Regions from separate parts of the Paenibacillus sp. fava2 genome, predicted to be linked through region 4. Evidence: riboswitches for the same ligand, from Rfam matches in the RefSeq annotation. Region 4 holds a riboswitch; each other region holds the start of a gene.

Region 1 (3,955 bases), 480 kb from region 4:
CGAGCTTCCGCAGCTGGCTGGGAAGGAACTGGACGGCTTGTGGAACGATTTTTTGGCTGGACCGCTGGAGTCCCTGGTCTTGAAAAAGGATGCCAACGTCGTTATGCGCGAGCTTGAGGTTGCCTTCGATCAGAAGAAAAAAACCTGCAAGGCACTGTTCAAGGGACCGGATGCCGTATCGGCTGAAGCCTTTGAAGCGCTGCATGACCTGAGGATTACCGCCAAGGAGCTGCGCTACACCGCAAATGCCGCCTCTTTTGCACTCAATCAGAAATTCCATACCCATGAGGATTACTACAAGAACATCCAGGAGCAGCTTGGCATCATTAACGATAAACGGGTCTGGCTGGATACGCTGCAGTCCATTGGACGCGACGAGCTGGGCGTAGGCAAAAAAACCTGGAGCGCCTTCACCGACAGCCTGAAGAACGAAGTGCTGGAAGCGCTATATCATAACGAGGTTGTACCGGTTGCCGGGAAGCCCCGGACAGATTCCGGCGAAGCTTAATAATCCGTCCCTTATAAAAGAAGCGGGAAGCGCATGATTAACATGCCGCTTCCCGCTTTTCACTTTACCCGGCAGCCCTGCTGCTTCAGGCCACTCCAGCCGGATTACAGCTGCCTGGCTGCCCATAAGGCGCTTCTGCTGATCAGTCTGCGGAACGGTTCGATGGAGAAGGACGGCAAGTGATGCCCCGGCATCAGGTAGACAACCCGGCCAAGCCCGAATTCGTGGCACCAGGCCGCCTGCCGCATTGCTCCCCCGTGCAGATACTCTGCCAGAATAGTAGTCTCGAAGTACGGCTGCATGTCAAAATAATACGGCTCGTCCTCAATCTCAAAATCTTCGATCCCCTGGACAATCGGATGCTCCCGTACCGCCGCAGGTATATTGATTCCGAGCGCTGTATAGGCAGGGTGATGGGTAAAGTGCCCGCCCAGCATCACTCCAAGCTCCTGATTTCGCTGCATGGAAATACCGTTATGAACCACCAGCAGGCCGCCGCCCCCGGCGACGTAAGACAGCAATGCGCCGCTATGGGCCGGAGCAATTTTGTGATCAGAAAACTCAGCGTAAGACACAACCAGCGGATAGTCAGCCAGTGTCTGCGGGTTCAGCAGCCCGAAATCCTCGGAAGGCTCAACCGTAAATGCAGGCGACAAAATCTCTTGAAACGCCTGGTCCACTCCGGCAAAAGGATGATATTTCACTTCGCTGTAGCTGCCCAGTGCAAGGGCTTTCAGTTCCGGCATCAGAATATACACCTCTTTCATATCAGGTCTGTTCGGCTATTAGGCCTGTCTTTCTCACCTTAGCATGGCCCCCGGGTTTTTACAACGTTCCGGACATCCACCCGGGAAAAAGCCTTTTTGCTTTAATTTTGAACTATGCTACAATCATAGTTACAGGTTAACAGCTATTCTTAACCGGCAGTACCCCATACTAATCTTGTATCCCAGGAGGTCGATATTCGATGTCTATTCAACAGCTGCATACTTCTGATGAATTGCACCAATATGTCGGGCAACCCGGCAAAAAACTGCTTTTCAAGCACAGCACAACCTGCCCGATCAGCGCCAAAGCGCATGAGGAGTTCCAGGCTTATGTCCAAAGCTCGGATACGCCTGCAGCGATTGTCCATGTCATTGAGGACCGTCCGGTCTCCAATCAGATCGCCGAAGAATTCGGCATCAAGCATGAATCCCCGCAGATTTTCCTGCTGGACGGCAGCGAAGTGAGCTGGAACACCTCCCACTGGAAAATCACCCGCAGTGCCATCAAGGAGGCCGTTGAGCAATGAGCCAGCCGGTAATTGTCTATTCCACCGCAGGCTGCAGTGACTGCAATCAGGTCAAGCAGCTGCTCACCAGTCAGGGTATTCCTTTTGAGGTACGCGACATTATGGCCAGCGCAGTCTATCAGGAGGAAGTCGAAAAGCTCGGTTTTATGGGTATCCCTGTAACGGTATCCGGCGACCGTGCTGTTAAAGGCTTCAACCTGCCTGAGCTTCAGGAACTGATTGCCGCCGCCAGATAACAGCCTATTGGCCGCAGTATAAATAAAAAGGTATTCCCTGGTCCGAAGCCCGGGGAATACCTTTTTTGTGCCTGCCGGTGTATCTTTATTCGCATTCTGCAGCCAGATGGCCGACCTGCCCGCTGTGGCTGTAGATGACATTGTCTGCCCCCAGCCCTTTATAGACTAACCTCGGTCTCATGGAGGTAGTAATTACGGAAATCGGCCCGCTCGTCCACGTGCGGCACATTTGCACATAACGGCAGCATAAAGCGACACTGCTCTCGAACAGATAGATCCGGCCTACCGGAAACGGCGGTCTGAGCCAGGTGTTCAGAAGCCGGGTATCCACCTCAAAAATCTTCTCAACCCCCAGCTCCGCCAGCCGCTGCTTCTCGGCCGGATTATTGGCAAGCCCGGCAAATCTGCAGCCCTTCATTTGAAGCAGCTTGATAAATTGCTCTCCCGCCTTTGTCGGCGCACAGATGAGCACATATTCTTCCTGAACGTCCATTTCCGTCTCCCCTTTCCCCTCATCTCTATCTGTACAGATCTATAAAAGCACAGCAAAAAACCACAAAGGATTCCCTTTGTGGTCCAGTTAACGGTCACAATGCGCTGATCCTCTCTGCAATACGCTTACGAGGTTAGCTGCCGGATTCGGGCGTTGAGAGTCGCCCTACCTGTCCGCTGCATTGAGATTTCGCACTTCACGCAGCTGCCAGGATTCACCCCATAACCGGCCGGTCTGCTTGCACCCTGACTCCGGTTGTTGGTTCCCCCGCTTTCCGTAGACGGAAATTAAGCGGATATTCTATTTAATTGGGGTTAAACAGATGTATCATACCTTTAAGAGCATCCGCTTGTAAATCGCCAAACCGGGCGGAATAACCTCCGGGAAGGGAAGAAACCTCCTGAATAGCGCTTTCTTTCATCTTTTTCTCTTCAGTTCTTTAAATTGCTTCGATTTCTTCCCTTTGCTGCTGCTATTTTTACTGCTCTTGGCAAACCGCAGGAAAGCCATCAGACAGCCAAGAATGCCCAAGCCCAGCAGTAGCGTCTGCAGCGCTCCCAGCAGTGTGCTCCCTTCCGGCTGCAGCAGGCTGCTGGCTATAATCAGCAGGACGGAGACAGCGACCAGTACAGGTGTTTTTAGATTAATGTTCAAGATTACCACTCCTTAGTACAAAGGTACACTATTGCCGGCCGGATCACCAGTCCCCGGCAGATTAAGCCATTTACGCCAAATAAAAAAGGGTATCAGTCCTGTCAGGACGACACCCGTTTCTATTCTTGCCTCTATTTCCGGACTACTGTATATCCCTTATCCTGCAGCAGCTTCACAATGCCATGCTCGCCCAGATAATGTGCCGCGCCGACCACGATGAAATACTCCTCGTTTTTACCGTTTTTGAGATATCCTTCAATCTTGTCGGCCATACCGATATTGCGGTCAACCAGCATTGCCTTGTAGTATTCCGCATTCCCGGCAAAGCTGTTGGTCAGCTGCAGCAGCAGCTCATCATCACCTGATTTCCAGATCTCAGCCATCACATCGATGCTATCATCAATCACATCGTAGTTTTCGATCGCCGCGAGCAGGTTAGCCTCCTGCAGCTCTTTGGAGAAGTTGTTGAACATGCCCAGCTGGGATTCGTAGGATTCCAGCTCTACAATCGGAAGTTTACGCTCAATTGCCTTCTGTATAAAGTACAAGTCGATTCCGGAGGAAGCCTCGTAGCCGGCCGTCGCTGATTTCAGGCTGCTGAGCGTTGTTTCCGCTACCCATGGCTTGAATTTATCCAGTGCATTTGCCTGAAGACCTGCCTCCTTCAGCACCACGCCAAGCTTGGCATACGTCTCACCGGAGATATGATCCTTCAGTGTAGTGCCATCCTGGTACATCCCCATGTCCAGAACCAGCTTCTGCTGTGCTTC
Region 2 (3,955 bases), 2.7 Mb from region 4:
GGTATTGGCAGCTGCATCAACCGCACACAAGGTGGCAAGTGCTGCACCGAGACTGTGGCCGGTGACGGTTAAGGGTTTGCCGGATGGCAGGGTGGAGAGAGCGGATATCAGCTCGTTTCTGGCGGTGGCGTAGATATCAGTAAATCCCCGGTGGGTCATGCAGTCCTGCTTAATATATTTGAAGCTGCGCTGCGAGGCGATCAGATCGGATATCCAGTCGGCTTGCTGGCTGGTGCCGCGGAAGGCAATAATAATCTCATCCGGAGATTCGAGAATAAAGCCGAACCGTTCGCGCCCGCTGCCGAAGGATTTGGCGTAGATGGTATGTCTCAGCGTATAATTCTGCGGTATCACAAATAAGCCGTCCGGATTATTAAATTGCACATACGTCTGACTGCATATAGCTGCCAGGAAAATCGCCCGCTGCTCAAACCCGCTATTGTTCTTCACCCGCATCCCGCCCTTCTTATTACCACTATGTATGACGGGATGGGCGGATTGGTGCTTGGAGGTACCTTGTAATTGAAAGAAGGGGGCAGACCATGAAAGCCGTTGGTTTCGATCTTGGTGACACATTGATTTATTATGAAAATGTACCGCTCAGCTGGAAGAACCTGTACCGGTCAGCGCTGATTGAAATCATGCAGGCCATGCAGGTCCGGTTTATTGAAACACATATCCGGCAGGCTGAGCAGGTGCTGTCCTTATATAATACCCGGATACACCCCAGGGATTTCGAGGTGACCGACCTGGAAGTTTTTGATAAAGTACTTGCAGCATGGGGAATAAGCGGCGGGAAGGCGGAAGAGGCTGCCAGCATATTTTTCAGCTTTTTTCAGCAGCGCTCCAAAGTGTACCCTGATGCGGCAACTGTGCTTAAAGAATTGAAGCAGAGGGGCTTGCCCGTGGGGATTTTAACAGATGTTCCCTATGGGATGAGCATGAAATATGTGGAGCAAGATGTCGAACCCGTCCGGGAATATATCGATGTCATCCTGAGCTCTGCAGAGATCGGGTTCAGAAAGCCACGGACTGAAGGGTTTATACAATTAGCGACAGAGCTGGGAATGGATAAACCGCAAATGCTTTATGTTGGTAACGAGGAGAAAGATATTGTCGGGGCTAATCAGGCTGGCATGGTCTCTGTATTAATGAATAGAGATCAGCAGTTAAAAAACTGGGGACAGCAAATCACAATCCGTTCCCTTACCGAAATATTGAATTATATTTGACGCATGAGCAGATCTGCAGCATATTAAGAACGTTCAGTAAAAATAATGCTTTGCCGTTCGTTCCCGTTATGCTAAACTGTGATCTGATGAGGGAAATCGGGCGGTAAGCCTTTATTTTTTGTATAATCAAGAACGATCATTCCCGTATAAGATATCAATCTCTAATCTGTGGGTCGTATCAGCAATATCTTACAGAAAAAAGGAGTGTTAGAGGTGGGAAAACTGGACGGAAAGGTAGCTTTGATTACAGAAGGAAACAGCGGTATCGGTCTGGCGGCAGCCCGGTTTTATGCAGGAAAATCCGTCCTTACGGAAAAGGGAGCAACAAGAAGCAAATCGCCGGCTGCTTAAGATCGGAGCCAAAGAATGCGCCTTCATTCAATGAGGGATGGCATTCTTTGGCTTCTTTTGCCATTCGTGACATTTTACAATATACAGCCGCAGGCGTAAGATTCAATCAGCAACTGAATCTAATATAACTGTTCTCAAATGGCTGAATTCCGGTTAAGGGAACGGGGGAACCAACGGTGAAAGCAGTATGTTTTGATGCTGCTCACCTGGGGTGAATCCTTGCTGCAGGTTGTTCATCAACCAGGCAGGGTAGGGCTATCTCACTGCCCGAATCCGTCAGCTAACCCCGTAAGCCTCGAAGAGAGAGGATGAGCGCCATGATCATTTAACCGACCACGGAAGCCCTGCCCTTCTGTGGTCTTTTTGCTGCGCATAGAGGCAGAAAAGACGTCCAGATAAGAAATTGTATTCTTATAACAACGATTAAAAGTCATTTTTATTTACTCGCCTGCAAGAAAGGGGGGATTAAAATCATTAGTGTATTTATTGTGTGCTTCTGGGCGGGGCTGGTGCTTATTGTCAGTGGCGGATTTCACGGTCACGGGCTGACGGGCCACTTTCATGCGGGAGCAGGAGGTCACGGCTTTATGCCTCTGCTGCTGCCGCTGACCGTGTCTGTCACAGTCTGGGGCGGCACGGGTTATGTGCTCGTCCGGTTCAGCGGGATGAACCTGCCGTCGGCAGTACTGATCTGTACCGTGATCGCCTTGCTGCCGGGCTGTCTGCTGTATATTGTGCTGATCCGGATGATGACCCGGTATGACAGCAGCATGAATGAATCGGATTATGATTTAGCGGGACAGCTCGGGTACATCAGTATTGCCGCAGAGGATGGAACGGCCGGGGAGATGAAATATGTGCTGCACGGGACTATGCGTTCTATTGGTGTACGGGCCGAGACAGGCCAGCAGCTTGCAAAGGGCGACAGGGTGATTATTTTGAAGGTGGATAAAGGTATGGCGGAGGTAACTCTTTTTGAAAGGGAAGCCGCCCAATTATAAAATCGGGGAGTGTCGGAGCAGATGGTTATTCTCTATTTAACCGCGGGAATTGTGGCAGTGATCCTGCTGGCTGTGTTCAGTATCGTAAACGCATATAAGAAGGTCCCGCCCAACCAGGCGATGATTGTGTACGGTCTCGGCGGCAAAAGAGTGGTGCAAGGCGGAGGGACGTTCGTCATTCCCGGCTTTCAGAATAATAAGACCATCTCCATGATGCTGATGAGCTTTGATGTCATTCCGGCACAGGCGATGTTCTCCCGGCAGGGCATCAAGCTTAATCTGGAGGCCGTGGCCCAGATCAAGATCAAAAGCGACCCCACCGCCATTCTGACTGCCAGCGAGCAGTTTATAGACCGGCCGGAAGAAGACCGTGAGACGATAATTCTGCATTCGGTGGAAGGCCATCTGCGCGGACTGATCGGTCAGCTGAGTGTAGAGTCCATTCTCAAGACACCGGACGAAATCAACAGCAAGATGCGGGAAACCTGCTCGGAGGATCTTGATAAAATGGGGCTTGAGGTGGTCAGCTTCACCATTAAGAAAATTACCGATGATAAAGGATATATCGACAATATGGGTGTGCCGGAAATCGAACGCATCCGCCGCGATGCCAGCATTGCCAAAGCGGAAGCAGAGCGCGACATCCAGATCAAGCAGGCCGAAGCCGAGAAGGAATCCTCCATCGCCAAAGCCAATGCGCACCAGGCTACCATTGAAGCTGAAACAGCTGCACGTGCCAAAGAATCCCTGTTTGAAAAGGAGCTGAACATCAAGCAGGCGGATTTCAAGCTGGAAACCGAAGTGAAAAAAGCACAGGCGGATCTCGCCTACGAATTGCAGCAGAACAAAATCAGGCAGTCACTCGTTACAGAACAGGTCAAGATTACGCAAATGGAAGCAGAAGCCAACCGAACCGTCCGTGAAATTGAGGTTGGACTGAGACAGAAGGAGCTGGAGGCAACCGTGATCAAGCCTGCCGAGGCTGAGAACCAGGCTGTCATTATGAGAGCGGAAGCAGCCAAGCAGCGGCAGATTCTTGAAGCGGAGGCTGAGGCCGCCATGACGACCAAACGCGGGCTGGCAACGGCAGAAGCGGAGCTGGCAAAGGGGAAGGCGAATGCGGAAATCGTACAGCTCTCCGGAGCAGCGGAGGCAGGGGCGCTCGAGAAAAAAGCCGAGGCGTATAAGCAGTTCACACAAGCTGCGCTTACGGTGGAATTCTTGAAGGTTCTGCCTGAGCTGGCTGAACGAATCGCTTCTCCGCTGGCCAAGGTGGATAAGATTACAGTCATTTCCCAGGACGGTGCTTCAGCCGGCGTGAACAAAATTACCGGCGATATTGCCAAAATGATGGCCCAGGTTCCTGAATTG
Region 3 (3,955 bases), 3.3 Mb from region 4:
ATTCCTCCATACCGGTCACCGTGATTGCATTAGCGATAATCTCACGGTCTTCGGGCGTCATTGTGCCAAAGCCCTTCTGATGCGGATACCGGCCGTAACCAACCAGCTCGGACACCGTCAGTCCGTCCGGAGCCGTCGGATTCTGCGGCAGGATCGCCAGCTGGCGGGCCACTTCCTTGGTGGACAGGGTATGGATTGATTTGCCGTCCAGCATCACACTTCCGCTCTTCGGCTTCATAATCCGCGCCATTGTTTTGAGGATTGTAGACTTTCCGGAGCCATTAGCTCCAACCAGCGCTGTAATTTTTCCTGTCGGCAGTGACAGGTTCAGACCTTTGACAATCGTTGCTTCGGCATACCCGATACTTAGCTGTTCTGTGTTTAAACGTTCTGACATAATCTCCACTCCTTAATAGTTATTCTATGTATGACTTCAGCGGCGTTAAGCACATGGGTCCGGGGTTTAAGTGACTGATATTGTTTATCACTCAACTGATAGTGGTTCTCAATTATCATTATCGCAAATATATGAAAGTTGTACAAGCATTCACAAAAAAAGGCTGCCCCCGTTGTAAACGGAAGCAGCCGCTTCATCATGTCACCTGACTATTTGTGCAAATGATAAGGAACTGTTGCTACTACGATATCCTTTTGGTTCATCAGATAAGAACGGATGAACAGGCTGGTCTGATTATGCAGGATGGCCTGCCACCAGTGCTTCGTAATAAATTGCGGAATCAGTACCGTGATATGGTCTGTTGAAGCGGTCTTCCACTCCACTGTATCAATAAACTTGACCAGCGGGCGGATGATGCTCCGGTACCGGGAACGGAGGACGATCAGGCGCACGCCAGGATTCCATTCCTCCCACTTCTGCTCCATTTTGTGAATCTCTTCTTCGTCAAAGCCTACATATACAGCTACCACATTGTCCGTCAGGGATTTGGCATAGCTGATGGAATGCAATACAGCACGGGTAACACCGGCTACAGGGACTACTACTGTACTGCCCTTAATGCAAGGCTTGTCGGTCGAAGGGCAGATCCGCAGCTGGTCAGCGGTATTAAGATAATGGCGGTGAATCCGGTGGAATACCAGCATTACAACCGGCAGGAAGATAAAGGCCATCCATACGCTGGAGAACTTCGTAATAATAAAGATCAGCGTAATGGTGAGCGTGGTCAGCATACCGACCGTATTCACAGCAAACTTGCTCTGCCAGCCCTTCGGTCTGGTTTTGTACCAGTGCACCATCATTCCAAGCTGGGATAAGGTGAACGGGATAAACACACCGACAGCATACAGCGGGATCAGTCCTTCCGTATTCCCGTGAAATGCAGCTACCAGCACTGCCGACAGCACTCCGAGGAAAATAATACCGTTAGAAAAACCCAGCCGGTCTCCGCGGACCATGAAGGCATGTGGCAAATATTTATCTTTGGCAAACATAAAAGCGAGCAGCGGGAACGCCGAGTAGGCAGTATTTGCTGCAAGGAACAGGATGACAGCTGTGATCCCTTGAATGAAGAAGTACAAACCGCCGCGGCCAAAGGTCGACTCGGCAATTTGGGAAACTACTGTGGCTTTTTCATCCGGGGTAACACCGTACCAGTAAGCCAGCAGAGTAATGCCTGTAAACATTACACCAAGGATCAATCCCATCATCATCAGGGTTTTGGCGGCATTTTTTTCCGCAGGAGCCTTGAAGTTAGGAATGGCATTAGATACCGCCTCTACCCCGGTCAAGGCCGAACAGCCGGAGCTGAACGCCTTCAGCAGCAGGAACAGGCTGACATTGGATACTGCCGAGCCAATTTCAGGTACACTGGCATGGGCCCCGCCTGTCAGGTATTTGAACACCCCTGCAACTATCAGGAAAAAGATCGAGCCAACGAACAAATATACCGGGATTGCGATAAAAGAAGCAGACTCCGTAACCCCGCGCAAATTGACAATAGTAAGCAATATAATGACGGACACTGCAATAAGCACCGAATGATCATGTAAACTTGGAAAAGCCGACGTAATCGCGTCCGTGCCCGCCGAGGCGCTAACCGCAACGGTAAGAATGTAATCAACCAATAAAGATCCGCCGGCTAACAGGCCGGTAGGAACGCCCAGATTGCTTTTGGCTACGATGTAGGCCCCTCCGCCTTGCGGATAGGCAAAGATCGTCTGCCGGTAGGACAAAATGAGTATGGCCAGCAGGCCCAATACGGCAAGCGCGATTGGCAGTGAGTACCAGATGGCAGTAAAGCCTGCAGCCACAAGTACCAGGAGAATTTGTTCCGTTCCGTAGGCTACAGACGAGAGCGCATCAGAAGACAGGACAGCCAGTGCTTTCACCTTGGATAACTTTTCATGATCGAGTTCGTTCGACTTCATCGGACGTCCGATCAATAGTCGTTTTACCTTGCTTACCATTGTTGTAACAGTTCCTCTCTTTGTTAGTTGAACCGGTTATACCGTGCGCTGTTTTCATCGTTTTCATAGGTGGATTTTCATAAATGCAGGCACAAAAATAAGCATACGGAAATGATCCGCATGCCATGAGCATGGTCATTATCCCACCTTTGCTTACGAGGTTAGCTGGCGGATTCGGACTGTGGAAAGCCCTACGGTTACAGCCTTTTTGGCCTGTTTCCGATTCACCCCGTCGGCCGTGCGGCCGAGTTTGGTTCCCCCGATTTCCCTGCGGAAAATTCAGCGCGTATTCAACTTCTCACAAGGCTTAATGATAGTCTACAAAGCATTCCCAGTAAAGCAGTGAAACAAATGAAAAAGGAATGAAAAAACATCCAAAACACGCAATTCCATGATAAGGGATAAGTTGATCTTTCATTCTCTTGCATTATCCCTCTGTACCGTGGTTTTAGCGTGTTTTGGATGTTAATTGTGACAAAAAAATCAGGATTTTTTGATGCTCGGAATTTCGCCTGCCTGCTGCCTATTCCCCGTCTGTATCTTTACGTCCTGTCCACAATAAAACTGTAATCAGGGTAAACGCCGTAAGGGCCATCAATGGAATAGTAATGAAGCCTAAAAGATTAATATAATCCTGATTGCAGGGAACGCCAACTGTACATGGAAGCACCTTGCTCAGCGCAGGAATCTTCTGCTCAGCATAGTGGTAAATGGAGATGCTTCCGCCGATAATGCTTAACGGCAGGACGTAGGGAATAATCTTTTTATCCCCGCGGTACGTGGCAATTCCCAGCAGAAACAGCTGAGGATACATGAAGATGCGCTGGAACCAGCACAGTTTGCATGGCTCGTATTTCAGCACTTCGCTCAGGTAGAGACTGCCTGCAACAGCAACGATCGACACAAACCAGGCCAGATACAGACAATGGCGCCGGCAGAAGGCGGTGAACTTCATCACTCGGCAACCACCGCTTCGGAAGCGGCCTGAATCTGAGCGTCAATAGCCTCCATGTTGAATGGCTCGTCGACCATTACCCCATTCACAAAGAGGGTAGGAGTCGAAGAAACGCCGGAAGCCGAGGCTAGCTGAATCTCACTTTCCAGCTGGCTGTTATAGGTCTTGTCTTTAATGTCTTTGCGGAGCAGATCATAATCGATTGGCAGCTCCTCTTTCTGCGCCAATTCAACCAGGAAGTCCTCAGTCGCCCACACCTTATTCTCATCACCCTGGTTGGCATAAATAGCATCGTAGTATGTCCAGAATGCATCGCTGTTCTGATGGTAGACAGACAAGGCTGCAAGAGCAGCAGTTTTGGAGTCATCCCCGATAAAGGCCAGATTTGCAAAATATAACGCGGCCTTATCCTGATTTACATAATCCTGTACAATCTGCGGCTTAATGGCACCTGCGAACTGGGCGCAAGCCGGACATTTGTAGTCGCCGAATTCGACGATTTTGACAGGTGCATCCTCACTGCCAAGTCTAGTCATTTCACTGTAGTTGAATTCAACCGGTTCGGCTGAAGTTCCT
Region 4 (3,955 bases):
CTGGCTCTGGCTGCTGCTCGCGCTGTCGCTGCTGCGGCTGCTGATCTCCCCCTTTATCCGCGCCGGTCTGCTGCATGAGCTGCATCAGGAGCGTAAGGGTGAACGCGGATTGTTTTTTTTCCCGGGGATGAGACTTTACGGGCTGCCGGTGTTTATCTTCAGTCTGGCGGAATGGCTGCTGTCTGCGCTCCCGCTTTACTGGCTGCTGCCCAAAATGTATACACTGCTGTTAGGCGGTTTATTAGATTATAAGCTCCTGCTGAAGCTTCTGCCCTATCTGCTGGCCTGGATGCTGTATCTCTACATCGTCCGTACGGTGCTACTCTACATGCAATTCGGCTATACTGCCGGGACAGGCACGTTCTCCGCTCTGCTGGCCTATCTCAGGCTGCTTGCTCCTTCAACCGGTGCTTCACTTGTGCTTGGCGCAGGAGGGCTGCTGACGTGGCTGCTGTCGGCTGTAACCGCCCTCTTCTATCCCGGACTGCCGGCGCTGCTCTTCCGCCAGTTCGCACCGCTTCCATCCACCTTATTCAAAATGTGGGGAATCGCCGCCCAGTACCAGCTATGGAGCAGCAAAACATTTCCACAATAATTTTCCGCCAAAACGGCATATTAAAAGAGTCACTGCCTCTGTTTCAGGGGTGTGACTCTTTTGTGCTTAACAATGAATTAACGTAGAGTTTGCAAAACATCAAAACCTCTGATACAATGATGCCTGTACCACTGGTAACAACTTTGTAATCTTTTGAAACTATTTCGACTAACTGTATGTACCTTATACACTTCAACATTGCCAATCAACAGTCACTGTTCTGGTGCATAAAACGCCAAATTCCCAGCACCGGGAAGTGGGGGAACCATATTTTGGGTGAATTGATCTCGCTTTAGAGGGGTCATAGGGGAACCTTCTACCGAATCCTTAAGCTAACCTCGCAGGCCTTGGAAGGAGTACATCTTTTGAAAAGTCACAATTTGTTCCGCACACATTTAAAAAAGAAATGCACCGCAGCAGCACTGGGTCTTGTGATGGTATTCACTATGGGCGCCACCAGCGTCTCAGCTGATTCCAAAATGGACGCAGTTATCTCCAAAACCATCGGAGTTTCATACAAAACCGGAGGTACAAGTACCTCGGGATTCGATTGTTCGGGATTCACCAAGTACGTATTCAAGAGCATCGGCCTTACCCTGCCCCGCACCTCCAAAGCACAGTACAGCATTGGAACAGCTGTTTCCAAAAGCAATCTGCGTGCCGGCGATCTTGTATTCTTCAATACGCTGGGTAACGGAGTTTCCCATGTAGGCATTTACGTCGGGAACGGCAAATTTGCACAGTCCTCCAGCTCAAAGGGTGTAAACATCAGCTCGCTGAGCCAGGCTTACTGGGCCAACCGCTACGTTGGCGCCAAACGAGTAATGAGCACAACAGCTTACCAGGCTGTTGCTTACGATTGAACTTTCCCCTCACATTTAACCTCTGACACATAATTGTAACTAAACTGGCCCGGATTTGATTATTGCCGTAATCATTCCCGGGTTTTTCCTTTTTGTTTCCTTATTCTACCTTTTACACACATCCAGGGCTTATGAAACACCCCTCTTACTAAAAATTCCAACATTGTTTCAGAAAAAGCTTACTTTCCACGTAAATTTGAGTCTTTTTAAGCAGAAATCTCTCTTAAAAAACGCAAATATTATGCACTAATATGTTTTAAGTGATTGCCAACGGCCTCTGTCTTTGCTACAATTATCGCAGTGAGCGTTTAGTAACATTTTTGTAATTAATCAACCGGGTTTTTCAAACGTTTTGTCATAATGTTCTGCCAGCTAATCCTAATCAACAGTCGTGCCGAGTTCCCTTACGAAATAAGGGAAACGGGGGAACCAATTTTTGGGTGAATTGACCTCCTATTCACAGAGGGGTCATAGGGGACCTTCAACCGAACCCTTAAGCTAACCTCGTAGGCATTTGGAAGGGGTATTTACTTTTGAAGAAGAAGTTAGCCGCCGCACTACTCAGTTTTTCTATTATGCTTACCATTGGAGCAGGAAGCGCTTTCGCGGATTCCAAAATGGATAAAGTCATCGATAAAGCCATCGGAACCAAATACGTGTCCGGCGGAGTATCGACCAACGGCTTTGATTGCTCCGGATTCACCATGTATGTCTTCGATAAGATTGGCATTAACCTGCCGCACCAGTCCGGCTCCCAGTACCAGATGGGCACTGCCATCTCCCGTGATAATCTGCGGGAAGGCGATCTTGTATTCTTCAATACAAGCGGCCGCGGTGTATCTCATGTCGGCATTTATGTTGGAGAAGGCAAATTCGCACATGCTTCAAGCTCAAAGGGTGTAACCATCAGCTCGCTGAGTGACAGCTACTACGTCAACCGCTACGTTGGCGCGAAACGGATCATGAGCACAGATGCTTACCATGCAGTTGCAACTGATGTTGAAGACAACGATGATGTTCAATAAGTAATGATTAGACAGGTGCTTTTCCAGGATTTTTGCCGAAATCTTGGAGGGCTCCTGTTTTTTTGTCTATAAAACTACTTACCCCTCCCCTAACGCATAAAACACCTTAAATCGCTTTTTTCCGCTATTTCATAAAATATTTTTTGCGGTTTGTCAAGTTTCTGCCGTCCTGCTAATTTCCTGAGTTGAACCCGCCCTGTTTTGTATATAATTAAGTATACGATATAGAAACGCGCCCCCCTGAAAGGAGGCCTGTGGCCTTATGAGCAGTTACGCTGTCACTTTTTACGTGGTGCCGATGGAGAGCAGTCATGCCGAAGATATTTGCGGATGGGATTACAGGCCGCCTTATAATATTTACGGATGGCTGCCATGGGAGCAGATGCAGGCGCTTGGCATTGAATTTGGAGATCCGCAGCTGCGTACAGAGCAGTATGTATCTGTTGTAGACGGAGAAGGGGATCTGTGCGGATTTGCGCAGCTGTTTCCGATGGAAGGCGTGGTCCGGCTGGGAATCGGCATGCGCCCCGAGCTGTGCGGGCATGGAAGGGGGCATTCCTTTATGAATGCAATCGTTCAGGCGGCCTTGGAGCGATATCCCGACCGGGAGATTGATCTGGAGGTGCTCACCTGGAATCAGCGGGCTATCCGGACATACCAGAAGTGCGGATTTACGATTACTGATACGTACGAACGCCGTACACCAAGCGGAGATAAGCCATTTTATTGCATGGTCTATAATAAATAACTCCATGCTGGGGTTGAAGCCCACAGCCGCACAATAATCGTTCATTTTTTTGACACAAACTCTATGATAACGCTTTACCTTTCTGTATAATGAAGGAAGCAGCTTACACGGAGGGGACGATGGAGATGCAGAAATGGATCATGAGCGGTTTGTTTTTTGCCGCGTGTGCTTTTGCGGTAGTGCTCTTATTCACATTGCCCGGCAAAGAGGAAGTCGCGGAAGAAAATAAGCCTACAATGCCTCAGGTTACCCTGGATGCCGCAAGTGCGGAAGCCGCTGTCAAAACCAACTGTATTTCCTGCCATGGCGATCAGCTTCAGGGCGGTGTAGGCCCAAGCCTGCAGCATGAAGGCAGCGAACGTGATGCCGAGAGCATCTACAGCATTGTGACCAAGGGACGCGGACAAATGCCATCCTTTAAGGATAAGCTGGCCCCTGAGGAGATCGCTAACGTTGCTTTATGGCTCGCAGAGAAAAAGTAGAAGATCGCATATTCATTAAAATGCCCGTACAAGGACTCCAGCTGGTCCTTTGTACGGGCGTTTTTGTGTGCAGCGGTTATATTAGACCGTGTCCTAACGTGCTTTGTCAAAGGCTTCATTGAATTCATGAGCCTGGCGGATATCAAGCGCCGCAAGGCCGCTCTCTTCTTTTGCCGATAAGCGCAGGGTGACGGTTTTGTAGTCAATCGTTATATGCGGATGATGATCAAAGGCCTCGGATA

The links. Region 4 has a riboswitch for cyclic di-AMP ahead of AC4G46_RS00505 (C40 family peptidase). Riboswitches for the same ligand answer to the same signal wherever they lie in the genome.
Region 1: it holds a riboswitch for cyclic di-AMP, as region 4 does, so the genes downstream of both, AC4G46_RS02685 (hypothetical protein) here and AC4G46_RS00505 (C40 family peptidase) in region 4, are expected to answer to the same signal.
Region 2: it holds a riboswitch for cyclic di-AMP, as region 4 does, so the genes downstream of both, AC4G46_RS20340 (NfeD family membrane protein) here and AC4G46_RS00505 (C40 family peptidase) in region 4, are expected to answer to the same signal.
Region 3: it holds a riboswitch for cyclic di-AMP, as region 4 does, so the genes downstream of both, AC4G46_RS17675 (APC family permease) here and AC4G46_RS00505 (C40 family peptidase) in region 4, are expected to answer to the same signal.

What each region holds. Positions count from the first base shown of each region.
Region 1 is NZ_CM177755.1:577,914-581,868, reverse strand. Features, by position in the region: gene AC4G46_RS02705 (CHAD domain-containing protein) at 1-508, shown strand, start outside; gene AC4G46_RS02700 (ThuA domain-containing protein) at 613-1,254, opposite strand; gene ytxJ (bacillithiol system redox-active protein YtxJ) at 1,476-1,802, shown strand; gene AC4G46_RS02690 (glutaredoxin family protein) at 1,799-2,038, shown strand; gene AC4G46_RS02685 (hypothetical protein) at 2,124-2,531, opposite strand; cyclic di-AMP (ydaO/yuaA leader) riboswitch at 2,637-2,835, opposite strand; gene AC4G46_RS02680 (hypothetical protein) at 2,949-3,185, opposite strand; gene AC4G46_RS02675 (TraB/GumN family protein) at 3,317-3,955, opposite strand, start outside.
Region 2 is NZ_CM177755.1:4,636,157-4,640,111, reverse strand. Features, by position in the region: gene AC4G46_RS20355 (alpha/beta fold hydrolase) at 1-450, opposite strand, end outside; gene AC4G46_RS20350 (HAD family hydrolase) at 543-1,232, shown strand; gene AC4G46_RS20345 (hypothetical protein) at 1,446-1,583, shown strand; cyclic di-AMP (ydaO/yuaA leader) riboswitch at 1,714-1,893, shown strand; gene AC4G46_RS20340 (NfeD family membrane protein) at 1,928-2,584, shown strand; gene AC4G46_RS20335 (flotillin family protein) at 2,594-3,955, shown strand, end outside.
Region 3 is NZ_CM177755.1:4,092,089-4,096,043, forward strand. Features, by position in the region: gene AC4G46_RS17670 (ABC transporter ATP-binding protein) at 1-397, opposite strand, end outside; gene AC4G46_RS17675 (APC family permease) at 607-2,424, opposite strand; cyclic di-AMP (ydaO/yuaA leader) riboswitch at 2,560-2,719, opposite strand; gene AC4G46_RS17680 (disulfide oxidoreductase) at 2,948-3,379, opposite strand; gene AC4G46_RS17685 (DsbA family protein) at 3,379-3,955, opposite strand, start outside.
Region 4 is NZ_CM177755.1:101,183-105,137, reverse strand. Features, by position in the region: gene AC4G46_RS00510 (hypothetical protein) at 1-595, shown strand, start outside; cyclic di-AMP (ydaO/yuaA leader) riboswitch at 819-957, shown strand; gene AC4G46_RS00505 (C40 family peptidase) at 1,030-1,458, shown strand; cyclic di-AMP (ydaO/yuaA leader) riboswitch at 1,841-1,986, shown strand; gene AC4G46_RS00500 (C40 family peptidase) at 1,992-2,483, shown strand; gene AC4G46_RS00495 (GNAT family N-acetyltransferase) at 2,746-3,231, shown strand; gene AC4G46_RS00490 (c-type cytochrome) at 3,357-3,713, shown strand; gene AC4G46_RS00485 (4a-hydroxytetrahydrobiopterin dehydratase) at 3,807-3,955, opposite strand, start outside.